Regions from separate parts of the Cohnella boryungensis genome, predicted to be linked through region 2. Evidence: riboswitches for the same ligand, from Rfam matches in the RefSeq annotation. Region 2 holds a riboswitch; each other region holds the start of a gene.
What was found. A riboswitch is a leader RNA that binds a small molecule or an ion and turns the genes downstream of it on or off. The one in region 2 is predicted to bind cyclic di-AMP.

Region 1 (5,711 bases), 130 kb from region 2:
GGAAGTTGGGGTATTGAACGGTAGCCATCTTAGTATTCTACGAATCTCAGCTGGCGAATACGGCACGCCGAATTTGGCTTTCGCGATCCCTTGCAGCTGTAAAATCGCACCTACAATGACAGGTGAAGCGGAAGATGTTCCATTGAAATAGTCGGTATAACCAGTTGTTGAAGCGACACTTGCTGAACTTAAGGTAGCGACGTTCTCCCCAATACCGTAAGCGTCGATTCGATTGCCATGGCTACTAAAGCCGAGTCTGTAGTGAGGTGCAGTCGATGATCCCGCTCCTACAAGTATTGCTCCAGAATCTTTGAAATCTGGGAGATCCCGATTGAAGATGTATTTATTATCCCAATGCTGGTACTGATCGAGATCAGCCCCGCCGTTGGCTCCCGCTTCTACAACGACAATACCCAAGCTTGTTGCATATTGGATTGCATCAAACTCTGCCGGCTGTGTTTCGATAGGTAACCAAGGACCGCCATAACCGATCTGTATTTCGAGCAGAATAACGTCACCCGGAGACAATACTTGCGTGGCCGCTAAAATGGCTTCTGCCGCACCGCCTGAACGAACTAAAGAGGATACAATCGGCGTTGCTTTGTTAGCTAGCCCGATATTGCCGATAGCATTGTCAACCGCGGATACAACCCCTAGTACAGCCGTACCGTGACTACCTTCTCCATCATTAATGCCGCCTGGCAAAAGCTGTATTCTATGATCGGCTAGATCTTCATGGTTTAAAGCCCAATCCCACTCGACATCGGCCCACTTGGTGCCTTTGCCATCGCCACCTTCAAATTGCCAAGCATACGGAGCGTTAATACCTAGAGGAGCTGCTTGCGCATAACTTTGTAATGAGAAGCGCGGATCGTTGTCTGGGAGGACAGGCGTTGTGTTCGGAATAGGGGCGTTCGCTAGTTCTGGTTTTTTACTTAAGTATGCTTCCTCAACGAGCGAGGAGCTGCGCAACTTTTGTAACAACTGTTCTACGTCGGCGCCGGCGGGAATTTTGGAATAATAATAGCGCTCAAACACGGATGCAAAATGACTAGCAGCAATGCCTTTGTTAGCTGACGGCAAGAATTGCTGCGAGATTAGCGGGTCAAATGATAATTCTGGCACAGCCAATAGCGGCGATACCACTTCTTGTTGCAATTGAAGTTTCCCTTCTTTACTTGGAAGGAAAGCTTGTTGTTTAAGCTTGATGACAATTTTTTCTTCGAACACTGGAGCTGCGGTGTTTGAGAATGATGTACTCGTCGGCAAGAACTGTACACTCGCTGAAGTGTATGCTCCATTTGACAAAGTACCTAATGATAAAAGCAAGGTCGAGGCCAGAAAGACGTAAAACGTTTTCTTCAAGCGGGAATAAGTGTACATACAGTATTCTCTCCTTTGTAATCTTTCTGTATTTTAGTTCCGAGCACTATCGTTTAGATGTCAAAAGCAATCATAAAGCAGAACACTAGCAACAAAGAGTAGACGAGTGCGACAGGTTACGTTCTGATTTAATTCGAATACATGTTTATCATTTTCTCCTCTCCATTCTCTTGATATTTTTGTAGATGGATAAATAGATGTCCTTACAAATGTTAGTGTAAATCAAGGAAAATATTGGTTCAATTCCGAAGTAAGCGTGAACAATGACAGTAATATACAAATATCACATTAAAACTTCTATTTCCTCTACTTGGCATATGTTCAATAGGAGATAAAGTCGAATAATTAACATATATTGCTATTTATTCTTGCGTAATAATTCTAAACTCCTATTTTTTGATGCAGCTGCTGTTAGTGAATGAACGATTTGCATCGGGTACTGAAGCACAATTAATGACGAGTGTCAGTTGACAAGAACAAATTTTCATTTCAGGTTATTATCAGGATGTTAATATCGATGACGCGGCTGAGGTATGGCAGTTTACTTCTTATTTTGTAAGTCGTATGATTGTCTTTAGAGTCATTTCACAGAATAAGGAGTAAAACGAATTTATGCCGGATGTAGAAAAGGCAGGATATAAATCTATTGCACTCGATATCGCGCAAAGGATCGTAAGTGGGGAAATCCCTGTAAATAGTAAGATTTCCGGCAGGTCGCTGCTGGCAGGGCAATACCATGTGTCTCCTGAAACCATTCGAAAAGCGATTGGATTGCTTAAGGAAGAAAATATTGTTTCTGTCTCTCAAGGCAAAGAGATCATTATCTTGTCCAGTCATCATGCTTATGAATATATAACGAAAAACAAGTATTTGAAATCCGTTTATTCGCTCAAGCAAAACTTGCAGCAGTTGCTGCAAGAAAAACAGGATTTGGATCTGAAGCTTGAAGTCTTGTTGACGGAGATCATTGAGACTTCAGACAGGCTGCAAAATCTTAAACCATATAATCCAATCGAGTTAAAGATTTTACCGAATTCACATGTAGTCGGACAAACGATCGGAAATCTTCAATTTTGGCAGAATACAGGCGCCACGATTATTGCATTGCGCCGAGGAACTCATGTCTCTATCTCGCCAGGACCGCATGTGGTTCTGAGAGAAGATGATATCGTGGTTGTGGTAGGAGACGAGAAAGTATTCGAGAATACAGGTCAATTCATTAATAAACCCCGCTCTTAATATCGTAGTTCATCAGCTGCAAGGGGAACCTTGGCAGCTTTTTGCGGTTGTCACGTTATTCCACACGCTTACAAACAACTTTTACTAGAGAACAAAGTTGTCAGTTTGAATGTTATCTGTTATAGTTTTAGTAAAGTTTCACATCTTACTGCTTAATTTCCGTAAATCCGGAAAGCGGGGGACCCAGTAACTGGGGCGAATCGATCCAGATGGATCGTAGGGAACCATCTATCCCGAGTCCGTCAGCTAACCTCGTCAGCACATAGATGGGTCATATTATTGTAGAGTTAACAACTCTGCTTGTTTTCTGACCCGTGTGAATGGGTCTTTTTTTGTTTCCAGTTTATTTATCCATATTAAGAGGAGTTGGTTTAATGGCAAAGCCTAAGTACATTACCGATATAGACAAATTGACGAACATTCCCCAAGAAGAACGAGACAGATTGAAGCTTATTACAGACAAGTTTGTTTTTCGGGTGAATGATTATTACTTAAGTCTCATTGATTGGAATGAACCAGACGATCCAATTCGTAAGTTGGTCATACCAAATGAGGAAGAGCTCGGGGAGTATGGAAGATGGGATGCTTCAGACGAAGATACGAATTATGTGGTTCCTGGGTGTCAACATAAGTATAGTTCGACGGCCCTGCTAATCGTGTCGGAAGTATGTGGGGCATATTGCAGATACTGTTTTCGCAAGCGGCTATTCCGCAATGACGTCAAAGAAGCCGTGTCGGATATTGAACCGGGATTATCGTATATTGAGCAGCATCCGGAGATTAGCAACGTCCTGCTTACTGGCGGGGACAGCCTGATACTCGGCACTCCGAAGCTCAGGTTTATCCTTGAACGCTTAAGAACTATTGAGCATGTCAAGATCATCCGGTTAGGCTCCAAGATGCCTGTATTCAATCCAATGAGAATCTATGAGGATGAAGATTTGTTAGAGACGCTTAAGGCAAATTCAATGGCAGATAAACGAATTTATGTAATGGCGCATATTAACCACCCGCGCGAGATAACACCGGAAGCCATGAAAGGGTTCGCTGCTTTGCATGAAGCAGGCGTGATCGTTGTGAATCAGACACCCGTGCTGAGAGGAATAAATGATGATCCGAAGGTGCTGGGAGAGTTGCTCGACAAGCTGTCCGCGGCGGGTGTAACTCCGTACTATTTCTTTGTTAATCGGCCCGTTGCAGGGAATAACGCTTTCGTTCTCCCTTTGAGAGAAGTTTATGATGTCGTGGAGAAAGCAAAAGCCTTAACCTCCGGTCTAGGTAAAAGGGTTCGATTGTCGATGAGCCATACCTCGGGAAAAATCGAAATTCTCTCTATAGAGAATGGTAAAGCGTATTTAAAGTATCATCAATCTCGGGACGGTCACTATGGCCGATTCATGATTTTGGATTGCCCCGATCAAGCGGCATGGTTCGATGATCTTCCGGGCAATGAGCAATATTGGGTTCAACCTTCGAAGAAGACGGATACCGTTGCTTCCGTAAACGCAATGCCTGATATTCCGTTAGCCTCAACGTCCGCTCGGGCTTAGCACTAGCTAGATAGGAGAGGAAGAATCGCAATAATTAACCTTCAGCGGCTACAGAGATGGGAATTTTGATGAAGCCTACTCCTATTGACCGCACACCCTCCCGCATATCGGAGCCTACTGTAACCATAACATTGAAGATTTCCGATGGTAAAATCGCTTTTTGATCAGAAACTAAATCAATCACTACGGTTCCTGACCCGCCTCCTGAGGGCTTACCTAAATAATCTACACCCACTTCAACCCTATTTCTCCATTCATCGATGATATTATCTCCTTGGGAAGCTCTTGGCGTTAGAGATGTCTTTTGATTTTCGGGGTGACTGCTCAGAATATTGGAGATATACCATTTCTTCGGGATGTAAATAATCATTCCGCCGAAATCTTTGGGATCAATCTCATACGATGCAACAATCCGCATACGCTCAGCCATTCCTTTGTCGGCCCATACCAAGATCGATCCTTTTACCGATGAGTTCTGATGAGGCGTGCTGGACTTCACGTTGAATTCCTTGGTGACCGCAAGGCCATCATTGACTACTGTGTAATCCGTTAGCTTCCCTTGAAAAAAGTTGCGTTGCACGATCAGAACAGTCGCCGCAACTATTACAGCAGTCAAAGCAGTCAGGATGTACTTAACAGACGGCTTCAGATTAATCCCTCCAATGAACTTCCACATTTTTACCACCTTCAGTATATCAGGACTAGGGCTTTAATCGGAGTTAAAGATATCCTCTTTTTATTAATATGACATAAGGTGACGTATTTGAGATCTATTATGGGTGGTACATTAACGAAAGGAGTAACCATCATGAAACGAAGAATAATTTTAGATTTAGCAGTTACTTTAGATGGTTTTATTGAAGGGAAAAATGGTGAAGTTGATTGGTGCATTATGGACGCTGAGCTGGGATTTATTAATTTCTTAAATCAAATCGATACCATTTTATATGGAAGAAAAAGCTATGATCTATGGGGACAGTTTACTCCGGGAACTGAACATACGGATTCTGAAAAGGAATTCTGGGATGTAGTTCATAGCAAACAGAAATATGTGTTTTCCAGAACGCAAAAGGGGACTGATCATAACGCAATATTCATAAATGATCGTATTCTTGAAGAAGTAAATAAACTAAAGAATAAGCCAGGTAAAGACATCTGGCTATATGGCGGAGCAAATCTTATTACAACTTTTATCCATTTAGGACTTGTTGATGAATTTAGATTATCTGTTCACCCTGTTGTTCTGGGAGAAGGGAAACCGCTGTTTGTGGATATTAAACAGAGGTTGAACTTAAAAATGGTGAATACGAGAACGTTCCCCTCAGGCGTGGTACAGCTAATTTATCAATTGGATGTGAACTAACCTTTTAACAGCGGCAAGTCCGATATACGCTTACCTAAAGCCTGATGCATCAGGCTTTTTTAATATTTTGTAGGCAATGGCGGTGGAGACCGATTCATCTAAGCTGTGCCCTGCACATCTCAACTTTGTTTAAATTGAGTTAAAATTGCTGCTTTATAATGCGTGTATCCAAAGAA
Region 2 (5,711 bases):
CGCAATAACGAAATAATGATTCCCTTGTGCGTTGAATCAATTCATACTGGCTTTTGAATACATCCATCTTCTCTTTCTCCGCTCCCCAATTATGAATTTTATATTATAGATTTTAAAGACATTAGATGTCCTTAATTAACTCGAAATAAAGAATGGCTACATAACGATATTCAGTTCCCGCACAAGATCCGACATTTTCTGATTCCTCAGCTGTTCTTCCATCTTCTCTTCTGCCGCTAAAACCACCTTTTGAATCGGGCAATCTGGTCCATGCTCGAAGCTGCAATCGAACAAGGAGGCCGAGCCTTCTATCGCATGGATAATATCTAGGAACGAAATATTCTCCCAATTTAGTTTGAGTCGATAGCCGCCATTCACACCTGTTATCGATTCAATCATGCCCGCCTTTACCAACTTGGTCAGTATTTTGGACAAGTAGGTTGGAGACACATTTTGCCGCTTCGCCAGCTGCTGTACGCCCATTGGTTTTTGCGGGGTGGCTACAGTAAGAAAGAGCATGGTATGGAGAGCATAATCGGTAGCCTTTGAGTACTTCATTCATAATCACCTCGAAAAAAAGACTCTACATATCTACAATAACTATTATGTTACCTTGCGTCAAGGATTAAACCTGCGCTTTTCTTGGAGCAAATCCGCCAAGCCACTATTATCAAAGCAGCTTGGCGGATGGGTTTTCGCCAGCGCACGCGCACTTGTTATTTCTTTAGATGATAAGGAACGGTCGTCACTATGACATCCTTGCGATACAACAGATGCGTGCGAATCATGAAGCTCGTCTGGTTATGAAGAATGTTGTGCCAGCCTTTCTTGGGAATAAATTGCGGAATGATGACGGTAACCTGATAATTTGACTCGCTGGCCTTGCGCTGAATCGAGTCGATAAATCGGGTTAACGGTTGAATGATGCTCCGATACGGCGAATGCAGCGTAACTAACCTAATATCCGGCTTCCAGTCCCGCCACTTCTCTTGAAAGCGCTGCTCCTCCTCCCTCTCGAACGGAACGTACACCGCGATAATCTGGTCCGCAGCGAGGGATTGGGCGTAGTTAAGCGAATGCTCTACAACATGTGTAATTCCCGATACGGGCACTAGGACGATATTCCCCTCGATCGGCAGCGCCGGCTCGCAAGTGGCTAGTCTCAATTGCTCCCCGACGGCTTCGTAGTGCTTTCTTATCCGTATGAACAGGAATATGATTAGTGGCAGGAACAGGAGAACGGACCAGACCTGCGAAAACTTGGTGATGAAGAAGACCAGCGTGACCGTGAAGCTAATGAGCGCTCCGATCAGATTCACGATCAGCTTGGGAACCCATCCATCAGGCTTCTGCCGAATCCACTTCAGGCTCATTCCCGTCTGAGATAACGTAAACGGAATAAATACGCCGACGGCATATAGCGGAATCAATTGCTCCGTATCCCCGCTGAACACGACGATCAGGAGAATCGAAAGCACACCGAGCATAATAATGCCGTTGGAGTAGCCCAATCTGTCCCCTCTTACCTTGAACATTCGAGGGATAAATTTGTCTTTGGCCAGATTGACGGCAAGCAGCGGAAAGGCCGAATATCCCGTATTCGCCGCGAGAATCAGAATCATAGCCGTCGTTCCTTGAATGAAGAAGTACATGAAATGGCGACCGAACGTATGCTCGGCGATTTGCGATACGACCGTGACTTCCGCCTTCGGAACGATCCCGTAGTAATAAGCCAGCAACACGATGCCCGAAAATAAGAGCGCCAGCAGAGCTCCCATAGCCATGAGCGTTTTGGCTGCATTATGCGAAGCAGGAGTCTTAAAGTTCGGAATTGCATTGGATATGGCCTCTACGCCGGTTAAGGCAGAACTCCCCGAAGCGAAAGCGCGAAGGAGAAGAAACAGGCTGATTCCGGCTACCGGCGTGCCGATCGAAGTGTGCAGATCAGGCGAAGCGTGACCGCTGAGGATATTGTACAAGCCCACCCCGATCAGAATAAAAAGCGCCAGCACGAACAAATAAACCGGATAAGCCATCAGCGAAGCAGACTCCGTCACCCCTCGCAGGTTCAATAACGTAATTAGGATGACAAACATCACCGCAATGGCGACCTTGTGCTCATGAAGGCTTGGGAACGCCGAGGTGAGGGCATCTGTTCCTGCAGATACACTAACAGCAACCGTAAGAATGTAATCGACCAACAAGGAGCCGCCCGCAATTAGACCGGCGGATATCCCGAGATTTTCCTTGGAGACGACATATGCACCCCCGCCGTGGGGATAAGCGAAAATGATTTGACGATACGACAAGATCAGCGCCATCAACAGAATAAGAACGCCAATCCCAATCGGGATGGAGTACCAGAAAGCGGCCGCGCCCGCCGTCATCAGCACGAGCAGAATCTGTTCCGGACCATAGGCGACCGAGGACAAGGCATCCGATGAAAGTATCGCTAATGCTTTCGTTTTTCTAAGTCGCTGCTCTCCCAGTTCATTCGACTTGAGCGGCCGGCCCAACAGCCATCTTTTCACTTTTGATCTCAAAGAAATCACCGTTCCTTAATGTGTCATAATTGATAGGCCAATATCCGCGCAAGCCGCGTTTTGTGCATAGAAAAAAAGACCGCAGAGGATCCCCCCGCGGCCGTCAAGCACCGAAGTTTTTCACCCTCTCTAACGACGCTTACGAGGTTAGCTGTCGGATTCGGGCGTTTAGAGTCGCCCTACGGGATGCAAGCAGCCTGCATTTCCCGATTCACCCCTTGCGACGCTCAAGATCGATCGTCGCTTTGGTTCCCCCGCCTTCCTGTTTCGGAAGCTCAGCGTACAGTGAATATCACTTACGGAATGATCATACTGCATCCATGTCGGATTGCCAAACGGCAAAAGCGAAGCCATTAAACGCTTTAATGAACAATTCAGTTCGAAATAACGCTTACATGAACTCGTCTCTTGTTTTCTATTCGAATTTCATTGTCGCTCTGCGTTTCTTCGATACATACGCCCTGCTGCAATACGAAGAAGAGCCCTAACGTTAAGGGCTCTTCTTCGTCAACTGAATAGTTCTTATTAGGTTCGCCGTTCTCCGGAATACATGCTCTGATCTTGCAGGCGCACCAGCACCTTGCCGAAGCGCCCTCCCTGTTGAAAGGTTACCTTATCCGTCGGGTAGGTCCGATCCAGATACGCGGCGATAATATCCCGATGCTGCGAATCTGCGGGAAGCCCGTGCTGCTTAAACCAATTCAACACATTTGCGGTCGCCGCTTCTTTGGTAAGCTCCATCGTTTTCATTTCCTTGGTAATCAGCGACTCGTAAGCATAACCCTTGATGTACAGCAAGTGGAGCAGGTAAGCCATTTCCAGCTGCCCGGTCGTCTGCAGAGGCTGATCGCTGATAAGCGGCAATATCTCGTTCGCCAGGCTGTTCTCCCTGAAGCCTGCCGACAAGCTCATGTAACAATATTGACGAGCGCAGCTCAGCACCTTCTCTACGCTCTCCCAGTCGGCAATAACCGGACACATGGATACGAATACGAGGTCGAAAGCGTTTTTCCAGCCCTTAGCCTCGATCTCAATGTCCTCGAAATCTTCAGGCACAATATCAACACTTCGGTTGTTAAGCTCTTTCGTATTGCTCTCAAGCAGTCGGACCAGAGGAAGGCAAGGCTCTACGGCAGTCACGGCGGCGCCTCTTTCCGCGAACGGGACCGAAAATCCGCCAGAAGCGGCACCGATATCAAGAATAGTCGAATCCTTGAAATCTACGCCTTGTCCTTCTATCCAGTTCATGATTCGTTTCGCTCTCCGCCGTCCCTCTTCGCTGAACGCCTCGGCATTAAAGGCCTCCGCCTTATCGTCGAAAGCATGCGTGCTGTCGATCCCCGCCAATTTCATCTTGTGGATCGTGGTCGATTGATCATTCCTCCAGGCGTCTTCCCAAATCTTCTCATTAAAAAACTCCGAAGTCATTTCTATTCGCTCCTTTTCGTCTAATAAAAAGCTTTTAAGGATATCTCATATCCTTAATTGGATTAAACTGATTCATAGACTTTATTCATCTATAATAACCGTCATTCTATTTTCTGGTCAACCATCGTTTTTCAAAATTAACATAAGTATAATTATGTTAACTATAACGGAAGATTAATATCATTAACTAATTCCCTTCTCAAGCACAAAGGGTGTCCCATCAGCATTTTAACGAAAATATTTATTGATAATGCACGCAAGCTTACTCCGTATTATCTGCAACCATGCGCAAGAGGCCTCACGTCGTGGGAGGCCTCTTGCTGCTCTTATCCCCCGGCTCCCTGGTACTTGTTGACACCTCGCATCCAGACGACATAGCCGAGCCAGTAGACGAGCGGACCGACCGCTGGGACGATCCACATCCCCCAGACCGGCATCAGCAGACTGTCTTTGCCCAGCAGGTAAGCGGCAGGATAATAGTTGACGAAGGCGAACGGAATGATAAACGTGAGCACAATCTGGATGAGGCTGCCAAAGATCGGCAGCGGATACGAGATGAATTCTTTGAGCCGGAAGAACAGCTGGAACAAAAACCCCGTCCGTACCCAGACGAATGCGGCTGCGCCGATGGCCGACATCAGACCCGCCTGGATCATCGCCCCGCCGAGCACAGCCAGTGCCACGTAGAGCACGCTCCACCAGGTCCAGGACAGCTGCAGCACGGACAGCGCCCATACGAGTACGGAACCCGAGATTAGCAGATGGGCAATGTAAGCTAGGTTGAATCCTCTGCAGATGTGATACAGATATGGGTTGAGCGGCTTGACGAGCAGCGAGTCAAGCGTCCCCTCTTGTACCTGCGCTTCCAGCGACTGCATCTGCAAGAACGAGATGGAAGCGCCGAGCGCGTACGTAAACAGCCCGAAGCTATATAACAGTGCAACCTCCGGCCACGACCAGCCGGCGAGCGATTGGAATTTATTGATGAAGATCCAGAGGACGACATACTCCGCCGCGTAGGAGATGAGCTGGGCGATCACGCCGAGCAAGAAATCGCCCCGATAGATCATCCGCTCCTTCACCAGCAACCGCATAAGCGTACCCAACAATTGAATACTCATATAACCTCAGCCTCTCTTGCGTTATCCTCCTTGCACGACCAGCCGTCGAACGGCGCGATGCCATAGCCAGCCCGTTAATACGATCAGCGCAGCCCCCCACCCCACGCCGATCCCCAACACGGCCGGGATCTGAGCGGGAGCGATCTCGCCCAGATACATGGCCGCCGGGATGAAGCCGAGGTATTGGAAGGGCAGCCATTCGGCAAGTGTGCGCCAGTCGTCCGGAAAAAACCAAAGCGGAATAAACGACCCTGCAAAAACAAGTCTGAAGCCTCCCAGAATCCAGCTGAGCGAGAAATGATTCATCAGCCAGAAGGCCAATAGCGAAACCAGATACCCCAGTAAAAATGAAAGCATGACAGCGAGCAGCAAACAGAAAAGAAAAGCAAGAAAATGCGTCGCCGTCGCCGGCGGCAGAAAGCCGAACCAAAGCACTGCGATCAGCAGCGACGGCACAACGGTGAACACGAATTGATAAGCGGCTCTGCCCAAGCCATCGGCCAACAGGTAGTATGGATAAGATAACGGACGTATAAGCTCGGAGGCAATGGCTCCCGACTTGAGGCTTTCGTCTACCTTACCGCTGATGTGGTGCAGCATGAGAGTCAGAAGCAGTGTG
Region 3 (5,711 bases), on a different contig from region 2:
TCATTTCGCAATTTGAGCGTAATGGATATGTCGATTGGCCGCAAGAGGAAAAATTGCTCAGTCTTTGCGCTTCTTTGTTGCATGATGTCGGACACGGGCCGTTTTCCCACTCTCTGGAGCAAAATTTCGGGCTTGACCACGAACAATGGACCTGCGAGATCGTACTGGGAGCCACCGAAGTCAACCGCGTGCTTCGCGAGGTGGACTCTCTCTTCCCTGAACGGGTTGCAGCGGTCATTCGCAAGAAATACGAGAAGCCGATTGTCGTCAGTCTCGTCTCCAGCCAGCTGGACGCGGACCGCATGGACTACCTGCTGCGGGACGCTTACTTTACCGGGGTCAACTACGGAACATTCGACCTGGATCGCATTCTTCGCGTACTGAGGCCCTATCAAGGGAAAATTGTCGTGAAGGAAAGCGGGATGCATGCCGTGGAAGATTACCTGATGTCCCGATATCAGATGTATTGGCAGGTGTATTTTCACCCTGTGACCCGAAGCTCCGACATTTTGTTGCGACAAATTTTTCGGAGAGCGAGCGAGCTGTACCATGCCGGGTACAAATTCGATTTCCTGCTGCCGCCGCTTCGGGCTCTGCTGTCCGGCTCGCTTACGTTGGGTCAATATTTGAAGCTGGATGAAGCGATGGTCCAGACCGCCTTCGGGCAATGGTCGGAAGAACGGGATGATCTGCTCTCCGACCTCTGCGGCCGCTTCCTGAATCGGCAGCTTTACAAGTACGTTCCGTTGGTCGGCGAAGAGCGGGAATGGCTGGATCACGTACGCCAGGAATGGGAGAGGATCGGACTTCACCCGGACTACCACATGGAGGTCGATACGCCGGAGGATTCCCCCTATGACGTATATCAACCGGGCGCTCTGCCGGATAGTAAAGAGAAGCCTCCCATCCTGCTTCTGGACGAGCAGGAGGAGCTTGCGGAAATCTCCGTCAGATCGGATATTATCCGCTCTATCGCAGGCTTGCACCGAGGAAAGTATTACATCTATTACCCGGCGGAGAAGGTGCTGCCGCTCGCGGATCGGCTCAGTCCCGAAACCCGCAAGAAGCTGTCTATATAATAGAAGAAAATAGTATGGGATGTTTGAATTTACCTATAGAAGGAGACAACTTGCGACATGCTGATCGACACGCACGCTCACCTGGATTCACCCAAGTTCGACAACGACCGCGAGGAGGTCATTGCCCGCGCTCTTGAGGCCGGGATCGATACGATCGTCAATATAGGTTTTAACCGCGAAACGATTCCTTCAACCATGGCGCTGGCGGAGAAATATCCGTATATCTTCGCGGCAGTCGGCTGGCATCCGACCGACGCTGTGGATATGAGGCTGGAGGAGGATCTGGCCTGGATCGAACGGCTTTGCAGTCATCCGAAAGTGGTAGCGATCGGGGAGATCGGGCTGGATTATTATTGGGACACGTCTCCGAAGGAGATTCAGCATACGGTGTTCCGCGAACAGATTCGGCTGGCCAGAAAATTGAACAAGCCGATTGTCATTCACAATCGCGATGCCCATGAGGATGTCGTCAGACTATTGAAGGAGGAGAAGGCCGAAGAGGTGGGAGGCATCATGCATTGCTTCTCGGGCAGCTGGGAGACGGCGAAAAAATGCCTGGATATGAACTTCTATATCTCGTTCGGCGGACCGGTTACCTTCAAGAACGCGAGGGTACCTAAGGAAGTGCTCGAACGTGTTCCGTTGGATCGCATATTGCTGGAAACGGACGCCCCATATTTGGCTCCTCACCCATATCGTGGAAAGCGAAATGAGTCCGCTTACGTTCGCCTGGTTGCTGAGGCTGCAGCTGAAATTAAATCCATATCCGTGGAAGAAATTGAAAAAATAACTAGCGAAAACGGGCGGCGCTGTTTGGGCTTAACGAGATAAACGGAATATTAGGGAGGAAAACGGACTGGTTTGAAGAAAAAACTGGCTTTTAGTCCGTATAATCCTCCCCATTGAAGCGATTTTCCGTGAAAACGGTCAAATTCGTCCAATGCAACGTCTTTACACCTAGATCGTAAAGAGGTTATGATCTTCAACAGAAAGTTTGAATATGACAATCCTTTTCCAGTGCGCTTAATCTTCCGAACGGAAGAGTGGGGGACCCAACGCGGCGACGATGAATTCAGGCGTCCAAAGCGGTCCGAGCAATCTTGGGGTGAATACGGCAAGTGTCAAGACGCGCCTCTATCTGAGTGACTCGTCCTGCCATGCAGCCGTTAGGGCAACTCTCTTTGCCCGAATCCGACAGCTAACCCCGCCAGCGTGATAGAGAGAGGTCAACCTCGTGCCGCAACATTCCAACTTCTTTCTACATGCGGAAGCCACGAACAGATCCTCTGTCTCGGTGGCTTTTTGTGTTGAAAAAAAGGATGCTGAGGCTCGTGCTCTTCAAAAAAGAGCGCGAACAACTGGGGAAGGCGGCCTTTAGCCGACTCAGCCGAAACCGCGAAAATTCGGTCTGAGCAGCGAAGCGTCGTTAACCATTTTGGATTAGTCGCGTCTGACAAAGTATCATGCATTACAGTCGACGGCGGGGCTATGAAGGAGGAACGGGATATGGGCATTATTCCTGTTGAGGGAACCCATGATCAACGACCGACCGGCAAGCTTTTCGCACTGCGTTGGAAGCATGAGCATTTGCGTGCAGCCTTATTAGGCGCAATACTCGTTTTTGCCGTTACCATCATGTTCGTGTCATTGCTGCAGAAGGCGGCGACCAAGAATGTCACAATGGTGGACGGAGGCATCACAACTGTTCTGAAAACCAAGACCTCGAATGTGCTTGGATTTCTGGAAGAGCAGAACATCTTCATCGGGCCGTATGATCGGGTCTCGATGAATGCCACGGACACCCTGCAAGAGGGAAGCCGATTGGTCATTGACCGCGCGGTCAGCGTCAAGATCAAGGCCGATGGACGTGAGCAAATTGCTTATTCGACGGAAGATACCGTTGGGGGAGTCATCGACTCGTTGAACATCAACCTATCCGAGCATGACCGGATCAGTCCGGCATCGGATAAACCCTTGGAGGAGGGGATGACCGTATCGGTCGTCCGGGTGCGTAAAGAAGTCACAGAGACCAAGCATCCGATCGCCTTCAAGATCGTAGAAAAAAACAACGCAGAGCTCGAAGAAGGCAATACAAAAGTCATCTCCGCAGGCAAGAACGGTTTGGTCGTTTTCAAGACCGAGCGCGTCTACGAGGATGGCAAGCTGGTCAGTCAGGAACTGATTGAGAAAACGGTGGCTCAGCCTGCCGTACAGAAGGTCGTAGCCGTAGGCACGAAGAAGAAGGCGGAAGTCGTGACGCTGTCTTACAATGGGGCTCCGTCGGCGGGGGAGGCCAAGGTCGTCAAGCTGAACGGCAAAAGCGTCAAAATAAAGCGGATGCTCAGCAATGTAACGCTGACCGCTTATTCGGCGGGATTCGCTTCTACTGGGAAATCCAAGGGCGACGTAGGCTATGGCGTGACATCGTCAGGCGCCATCGTCAAGGAAGGGCGCACGATCGCGGTCGATCCGAAGGTTATTCCGATCGGCTGGTGGGTATACATCGAAGGCATAGGCTTCCGTAGGGCCGAGGACACCGGCGGTGCGATTAAAGGGAAGAAGATCGACGTCTACTACGATAGCGAAGCGCATGTCAACAAGTTTGGCCTGAAGCGCGGATTTACGGTGTACGTGATCGGTCCGGTCAAGCCGTCCGCAGACTAGTGGGCATCTATTGGCAAGCGATTATATAAGCGTGCAATCGGGAAGGGCCTGCGGGCGCCTTCCCGATTTTTTTGCATTCACCGCTTCCAGGCGAGAGCGACTTGCCGTCTTCTTCAATCTCGTATACGCTTGTAGGAACGGTTTCGTAAAGGCGGAATGAAAACAGATGATTCATGAAATGATTGTCGTGGAAGGAAAGGACGACACGACTGCGGTCCGCAGGGCGGTAGGGGCGGATACGATCGAGACGGGCGGCTCCGCGATTGGAGAGGACGTGCTCAGACGTATTGAGCTCGCCTATGAGCGCAGGGGCGTCATCGTGCTTACCGACCCGGACGCTCCAGGCGAACGCATCCGCAAGATCGTCTCCGAACGTGTGCCGGGCTGCAAGCATGCGTTTCTGACGAAGGACGAAGCGCGTTCGAGCAAAGGAATCGGCGTAGAGCACGCCTCGGATGAAGCGATTCGCCGCGCGCTGGAGCGCGTGAGAGGCCCGGAGACGAACGAGGACAGGGCTTCGGAGATCGAATGGAGCGATCTGCTGCAAGCGGGGCTAATCGTTCATCAGGCCTCGGCGCGCCGCAGAGAGCGGATGGGAGAGCTTCTGGGCATCGGATATGCGAACGGCAAGCAATTTCACAAGAGATGTCTCATGTTCCGGATTACGAAGGCTGAATTTGCAGCCGCTCTGGAGCAGATGGAGCAGGAAGGACGATAGATAATTATGCAAGATATCGCAACTTCAAACCGAACTCGCGAAATTATTCGCAAGCACGGCTTTACGTTTAAGAAAAGCCTGGGCCAGAACTTCCTGATCGACAAGAACGTACTGGATCAGATTATCGCAGCCGCGGAGCTGGACGAGACGCGCGGGGCGCTGGAGGTCGGTCCGGGCATCGGGTCCTTGACCGAACGACTGGCTCATGCCGCAGGCAAGGTTGCAGCGGTCGAGATCGACCGGCGGCTGATTCCGATCCTGCGCGATGTGCTGGCTCCGCACGCCCATGTCAGCATTGTGCAGGGAGACATTCTCAAGACGGATCTGACGCAGCTGTGGAAAGAGCAATTCACCGGTCTCTCCGGCGTGAGCGTCGTGGCTAATCTGCCTTATTACGTAACAACGCCGATTATCATGAAGCTGCTGGAGGAGCATCTGCCCATCGAGAACATCGTAGTTATGGTGCAGAAGGAAGTCGCGCTAAGGATGTCTGCCAAGCCTGGAGGCAAGGATTACGGCAGCTTAAGCATTGCCGTCCAATATTATTGCGAGCCTGAGCTTGTGTGCGTCGTCCCGGGCAAGGCGTTTATTCCCGCCCCAAACGTCGATTCGGCTGTAATCAAGCTGAAGCGCAGATCGGAGCCTGCGGTAAGCGTACCGGATGAGGCGAAGTTTTTCCGCGTGGTTCAGGCTTCCTTCGCTCAGCGTCGGAAGACGCTGTCGAACAACCTGACCGCTCTATCTGGCAAGGAGCGCAAGGGAGAGCTTGCCGACTTGCTCCGGGAGTGCGGGATTCAGCCCGAGCGTCGGGCCGAGACGCTGTCTCTTGAGGAGTTTGCGCGGCTCTGCGAGATGCTGAGCCGGGAAGGTCTGCTCAGTTAGCGGGGATCTGTATCCGGACGCGCACCCATTGCCTCTCCGCCCCATAGGATAGACGAAGAGGTGATTGGCCCATGAAGCAGGGGGATCTAGTCGTACGGAAATCCTATGGCGGGGACGTCTTGTTCCGCGTTGCGGCTTTCACTGCGCAGCAAGCCGTATTGAGAGGGATGGATTACCGCTTGTTGGCCGACGCGCCGGTCGCCGATCTTCGAACGGTACGAAATCCGGACGAGCTCGGAGGGACGCGCCTGGCGCGCATTCAGGCGAATGAATCGCTGCGGCGGATTCGCGAAGAACGGAGCCGTCAAGCCGATCGTGCAGGCTATACGACGGCGCCGGACGATCGTCGTCAACCCTTCTTCGAAATG
Region 4 (5,711 bases), on a different contig from region 2:
CCGGCAATCCGTCGAACATCATCTGCATCCCCATCAGCACCGCATCGAGGGTAACATGGGCGAAGATTACGGTCATCACGCCGAAGCGGAGCATGAACCAGCCGAACAAGAACGACATGAGTACAAGCTCAATAACGCGGGTATAGACCGGAAAGATGGCGTAGCCGACATGGCCGAGCGCCCAGATCAAGCCGGGCGGCACGATCGCTGCCGCAGTCAGAATAGCGGCTGCGCGCGGGGAAGGCGACTTCCCGGTAATTAGCCGCGCAAGGCCGACAAACCATTTGCGGAACAGCCCGATGCCGAATAACCGGCTTTGCAGCTCCTCGGAAATGCCGGCGCACCAGGCCAGCAGCGGGAGCAGCAAGGGAATGCTCATGTTATACATCGATTGCGCCGCATCGGAGGCGGCAAACGAGCCCAGCGATTTTTCCAGCGCGAGCAAAATAAGCGATTGACTTCCCAGCAGAATGAAAGCCAGGAAATAGCCCTCCTTCATGCTCCTCAGCACGGCCGCGCCATAACCGCGTTCCTGCCATCTCGGCCACAAGGTGTGCCCCATCGATTTCCACAGCCCGTCTCCGCCTACGGCGGAGAAATACGTGAATAAAGCCATTACCCCGAACGTCACGAGTCTAAAGACCAGATTGACCTGATCTCCGATGCGAATACCCGATTCCCATGTTTCCGCCCTAAGGCCGGGAATCATGTTAAACGTCAGACTCGCGTATAGCGCGAAATAGATACCTGCCAAAAAGATCCCCCTGCGGTACGAGGTAAGACCGCCAAGCGTGCCGGCGTAGATGATGGCAAGAATCATCATCAGCACTTGCGGCAAAATGAAGCCGAAGGCGGAAAGGAGGGAGGCCCACTTTTGCTGCTGCTTCATGTATTCGTTGAAGGATGCGGGCAAATCCACGCTATAGGTCACCGAACCGCCCTGCCACGACGGCTTCGCCGAGCTGGATGGCTCGTAGCCTTCCGGCACAGCGATTCTCAGCCGCAGCTGGGCTTCTCCGATGGGCGACTGACGGGAAACAAATTCGAAAACGTTACTTGCGGATGCAACGCCGCTCCATTCCCAGCGCTCAGTGTCGATGCTCCACATGGCCGCATAATTCAGCGCCCGGGAAGCACGGGATTCCGTAAGCTCGCTTACTTCCGAACTCTGCGGTTTGGCGGAAACGGAGCCGGCGACAAGGTGCTGCCAGGAAACGAGGCGACCGTTTTCCATATCGATGGAGAGGACCAAGGCCCCTTCCAGGCCGCGAGCATAGACCTTGATCGCGTAGACGTCGGTAGGCGCGAAATCGGCCCACTGCTTGTCATACACGTTTAATAGCTTGTTCTTCGAGAAATAGCCGGTCGTTTTGCTATCGGTCATGTGGGTGACTGTCGTAGAGTCGATTTCGTCCGGCCGGAGGCCGAAGTTATCGCCGGCGAGCTTTAAGGCTTGCTGCTTGGCTTCCGCGCGCGTCAGCACGCTGGAGGAAGAGACGGCAAACAATTGACCCGTTATCGGGAATACTTGAATGAACAGGAAAATCACCAGTCCGACCGCGGCGGCCCATACCCATCGTTTATCGAGGTTCATGCGATCTTGAGGGTTCAACAGTCTTCACTCCTTAGGCGGAAAAAGCTCAAAAAAACGGTTACAGCCCGCTTAATCTAGCCGCAAGCCTGATTTTTCATTAAGTATCTCGCATTTTCAACGAAAATGAAAGCAAAAGGAACGATAATGACAGCCCGGTGCCAGAACATGCGGAAAGCCTCTCCAATAATCGTTCAAACGAGTCGGTTTGCCCCCTTTTTGATGTTGTCCGCCTTGAAAGTAAAGACTATAATGCGTAGGTACGTCATTTTTCCAACTTGAATAGCCGAATTTCTGATGCAGAAAATGGGGGAACCAACGGATTTCTTGTACAAGTTACATTGTATTCGAAAATCCAGGGGTGAATTCCACTTCGCGCGATCGTTGCGATGGATAGGGCAGCCTGTTCGAGCCCGAACCCGACAGCTAACCTCGTAGGCTATATCCGAACAGGAATCGTGTGCGAAATTACAAGCACTGGGGTTCCAGTGCTTTTTTGTTGCGCCAAAGCTTGCGAAAACGGGAATTTGAGGGTGGTACCGTGTATAAAAAGGCCTTGAAATGGATTAACGCTTCGCCTCCCAGAACCTTGCTGCTGGGCTTCTCCTTCATTATCTTCCTCGGGGCGGTGCTGCTGCGATTGCCGCTCTCGACCGTTGACCGCGAGCCGCTGTCGTTCGTGGACGCCTTGTTTACGGCGACCTCCGCGACGTGTGTGACCGGACTGGTGCTGTTCGATACCGGTTCGCACTTCTCCACGTTCGGGCACTGGGTCATTCTGATGCTGATCCAGATCGGCGGAATCGGCTTCATGACGATGGCGACGCTGTTTGCCTTGATTCTGAGAAGGAGAATTTCCTTGAAGGAAAGGCTGATCCTTCAGGAATCGCTCAATCAGGGCAGCATTGAAGGACTTGTCCGTCTGGTGCGCAAGGTCATTCTCTACGCATTGGCGCTGGAGACGGTCGGGGCCTTGCTGTTTAGCGCGCGGTTTGCGATCGATATGCCGCTGGGCCAAGCGATCTATCATGGGGTGTTTCATTCGATCTCGATATTCAACAACGCGGGCTTCGACCTGTCGGGAGATTTTAGCAGCTTCTCCAGCTATTCCACCGATTTGTTCATGAACGTTGTCTCGATGGTATTGATCATTCTCGGAGGCTTCGGCTTTATCGTGCTGGCCGATTTGTTCGATCTGCGGCACAAAAGAAAGTTCTCGCTTCATACAAAGGTGGTGCTTACCGTATCCGGTGCCTTGATCCTGATCGGGACGCTTATTATTTTCATCTTTGAATTCACGAATACCAAGTCGATCGGGGGCGACAATTTCGGGCACAAGCTCCTCGTCGCGCTGTTTCAATCCGTAACGACCCGGTCGGGCGGGGTAACTACGGTGGACATCTCGGAATTTCGCCAGGCGACCCAATTTTTCATTATCATTCTGATGTTTATCGGCGCTTCTCCGGGCTCTACGGGGGGCGGCATCAAGACAACGACGTTCGCGGTGCTGGTGGGAGCGGTGCTGGCCATGATTCGCGGCAAGGAGGACGTCGTTCTGTTCCGTCTGCGGCTTGCGCAGGAGCGGGTGTACAAAGCGGTCACGGTTACGCTGTTCTGTATCGGAATCGTCATGCTCGGCACGATGATACTGGCGACGACGGAGGATGCCAGCTTTCTGAAAATCCTGTTCGAAGCGACGTCCGCCTTCGGAACGGTCGGCTTGTCAATGGGGCTTACGGGAGATTTGACGACGGCCGGCAAATTGACGATCATTTTTCTGATGTTTATCGGGCGACTAGGACCGCTGACGCTCACCTATGCATTGGGCCCGAAGGCGGGCAGGCCGCTTTACCGGCATGCGGAAGGCAAGATCATCATCGGGTAGGGGACGGAGAAAGAGATGAAAATGAATCAATTCGTCATCATTGGTCTTGGGAGGTTCGGCTCCAGTCTGGGGCGGGAGCTCATTAAGCTTGGATATGAGGTGCTGGGCGTCGATCGCGACGAAGAAAAGGTGCAGGAGCTTTCCGGCGTGCTGACGCATACGGTGCTGGCGGACGCGACGGAGGAAGAGGTTCTGCGATCCGTCGGCGCCCGTAACTTCGACTGCGGCGTCGTCGCGATCGGCGACGATATCCAGGCGAGCATTCTGGCCACGATCCTGCTGAAGGAGTTGGGCGTCAAGAAGGTCGTCGCCAAGGCGGTATCCGATCTGCACGGCCGCGTGCTGGAAAGAATGGGAGTGGACCGAATCATCTACCCCGAGCGGGATATGGGCGTGCGCGTGGCGCATCAGCTCGTCTCCCCGAACCTGCTTGATTACATCGAGCTGTCCAAGCAATATACGATTGCAGAGCTAGCGGTTCCCCAATGCTGGTCGGGCAAATCGCTGGACGATGTCAATCCCCGGGGGCGCTTCGGGTGCAGCATCGTGGCGATCAACAAGCCGAAGGGAATTATTATCGCTCCCGCAGCCAAGGATGTGCTGGCGACGGAAGACGTAATGGTCGTCATCGGTACGAACGATCAGATCGAGCAGTTCCAGGAATCGATCAACGCGGTGTGAATGAAATCAATCCCAATCGCTCAGGCTAACGGTAAGACGAGCGGTATGGGGGAGGTATGGCGATGACCAGGTCGCGCCTTGGACAAACGGCAAGGGGGATAGCGAGAGCTGTCGCCCTTTTGGTTTTGTGGAGCCAATGCTTCGCCGCAGGGGCCGCTAGCGCGAAGCCCTCCGGGATCAGCTGGAGCGAGATGGAGCGCCGGTATGAGGGCGTATTCGTGCTGTCGGCATCGGGAAAGTCGCGCAAGGTGGCGTTGACATTCGATGACGTTCCCGACCCCCGGTTTACGCCTCAGGTGCTGGACATCCTGAAGGCGAAGAGGGTGCGAGCGACCTTCTTCGTGGTGGGAACCCGTGCGGGCAAGCATCCGGGGCTGGTGAGGCGGATTCATCGAGAGGGGCACAACATCGGCAACCATTCCTACAGCCATCCGGACTTTTCCAAGCTGTCCCTGGAGAAGATGAAGGAGCAGATTTCCCGGGCGGAGCAAGAGATCGCAGGCATCGTGGGCTTCAGGCCGAGACTTATTCGCCCGCCATACGGGGAAATCGTTCCGAGGCAGCTGGAGTGGGCCAAGAGGCGCGGTTATACGGTTGTGAACTGGAACGTGGATTCGTCCGACTGGCGTCAACTGGGGGCCGGCCGAATATTCCGCAACGTAACCCGCTCGGTCAAGCCGGGATCGGTTGTTCTAATGCATGCGGGAGGCGGAACGGGGCAAAGTCTGTCCGGTACCGTCAGGGCGCTGCCGAGAATTATCGATTGGCTGCGGGAGAATCATTACGAGCCTGTTACGCTGACGGAGCTTCTGAAGCTTTCGGAGAAACGCGGCGAAATCCGCAAAAAATAGGCTGCCCCGAGCAGGTGAAGATGTCGGGGCAGCCTGATCTGCAAATGGGGGGATCGGCTTTTAATCCAGCACGTAGACCTTGACGTTCTGATAGCCGAAACCGGAGACGAATTGACGCGAGCCGGGGACGAAAATATCGATGCGATTGCCCTTGATCGCCCCTCCCGCATCGGATGCGGTCGCGGTCATGCCGCCGGAAGGCAAGCCGGCGAAATCATAGCCGGTGATATAGACTTTCGTCCCGAAAGGAATGACGTTCGGATCTACCGCAATCGTACCCAGCTTGAGCGGATCTCCGAAATAATCCACGGCGCCCCATTTTCCGTTTTCCTCGGCGGCAGCCGAGTAAGCGGTCGCTTTAATATCAAGCACTTTAGAGAACGCCAGCGCTTGGCCCGATGCCGTCGCAATCGACTGGGCGACGGACTTGCTTGCGGTGCTCTTGAGAACGCTTGCATTGGCCGATCCGGGAAGCGTCAGCTTCAGCCCCGCATAGATATTGAGCGGATCGATGCCGGGATTGGCGTCCATCAATTGCTGCAAAGGAATATTCATCTGGCGGGAGAGTTTCCAGAATGTATCGGAATCTTTAGCTGTATAAGTAGTTGCCGCATGAGCGGTCAGTCCCGGGATGAGCAATGCCGCTCCAAGTACCAGCGCGGCGGAGCGCGTGCCTAGCTTTGTCCAACGGTTGTTCATTTTC

Region 1: it holds a riboswitch for cyclic di-AMP, as region 2 does, so the genes downstream of both, ACFO1S_RS24895 (KamA family radical SAM protein) here and ACFO1S_RS24290 (APC family permease) in region 2, are expected to answer to the same signal.
Region 3: it holds a riboswitch for cyclic di-AMP, as region 2 does, so the genes downstream of both, ACFO1S_RS07715 (G5 domain-containing protein) here and ACFO1S_RS24290 (APC family permease) in region 2, are expected to answer to the same signal.
Region 4: it holds a riboswitch for cyclic di-AMP, as region 2 does, so the genes downstream of both, ACFO1S_RS10660 (TrkH family potassium uptake protein) here and ACFO1S_RS24290 (APC family permease) in region 2, are expected to answer to the same signal.

What each region holds. Positions count from the first base shown of each region.
Region 1 covers NZ_JBHSED010000065.1:250,867-256,577, reverse strand. Annotated here, with positions in the region: gene ACFO1S_RS24905 (S8 family serine peptidase) at 1-1,383, opposite strand, end outside; gene ACFO1S_RS24900 (GntR family transcriptional regulator) at 1,996-2,622, shown strand; cyclic di-AMP (ydaO/yuaA leader) riboswitch at 2,762-2,897, shown strand; gene ACFO1S_RS24895 (KamA family radical SAM protein) at 2,997-4,172, shown strand; gene ACFO1S_RS24890 (hypothetical protein) at 4,207-4,848, opposite strand; gene ACFO1S_RS24885 (dihydrofolate reductase family protein) at 4,981-5,535, shown strand.
Region 2 covers NZ_JBHSED010000065.1:125,523-131,233, reverse strand. Annotated here, with positions in the region: gene ACFO1S_RS24300 (DinB family protein) at 1-67, opposite strand, end outside; gene ACFO1S_RS24295 (Rrf2 family transcriptional regulator) at 157-558, opposite strand; gene ACFO1S_RS24290 (APC family permease) at 717-2,543, opposite strand; cyclic di-AMP (ydaO/yuaA leader) riboswitch at 2,664-2,834, opposite strand; gene ACFO1S_RS24285 (class I SAM-dependent methyltransferase) at 3,069-3,971, opposite strand; gene ACFO1S_RS24280 (ABC transporter permease) at 4,298-5,092, opposite strand; gene ACFO1S_RS24275 (ABC transporter permease) at 5,114-5,711, opposite strand, start outside.
Region 3 covers NZ_JBHSED010000012.1:27,376-33,086, forward strand. Annotated here, with positions in the region: gene ACFO1S_RS07705 (HD domain-containing protein) at 1-1,079, shown strand, start outside; gene ACFO1S_RS07710 (TatD family hydrolase) at 1,137-1,910, shown strand; cyclic di-AMP (ydaO/yuaA leader) riboswitch at 2,090-2,307, shown strand; gene ACFO1S_RS07715 (G5 domain-containing protein) at 2,586-3,743, shown strand; gene rnmV (ribonuclease M5) at 3,910-4,461, shown strand; gene rsmA (16S rRNA (adenine(1518)-N(6)/adenine(1519)-N(6))-dimethyltransferase RsmA) at 4,468-5,343, shown strand; gene yabG (sporulation peptidase YabG) at 5,415-5,711, shown strand, end outside.
Region 4 covers NZ_JBHSED010000015.1:211,469-217,179, forward strand. Annotated here, with positions in the region: gene ACFO1S_RS10655 (CPBP family intramembrane glutamic endopeptidase) at 1-1,612, opposite strand, end outside; cyclic di-AMP (ydaO/yuaA leader) riboswitch at 1,866-2,048, shown strand; gene ACFO1S_RS10660 (TrkH family potassium uptake protein) at 2,133-3,476, shown strand; gene ACFO1S_RS10665 (potassium channel family protein) at 3,492-4,157, shown strand; gene ACFO1S_RS10670 (polysaccharide deacetylase family protein) at 4,220-5,008, shown strand; gene ACFO1S_RS10675 (3D domain-containing protein) at 5,069-5,707, opposite strand.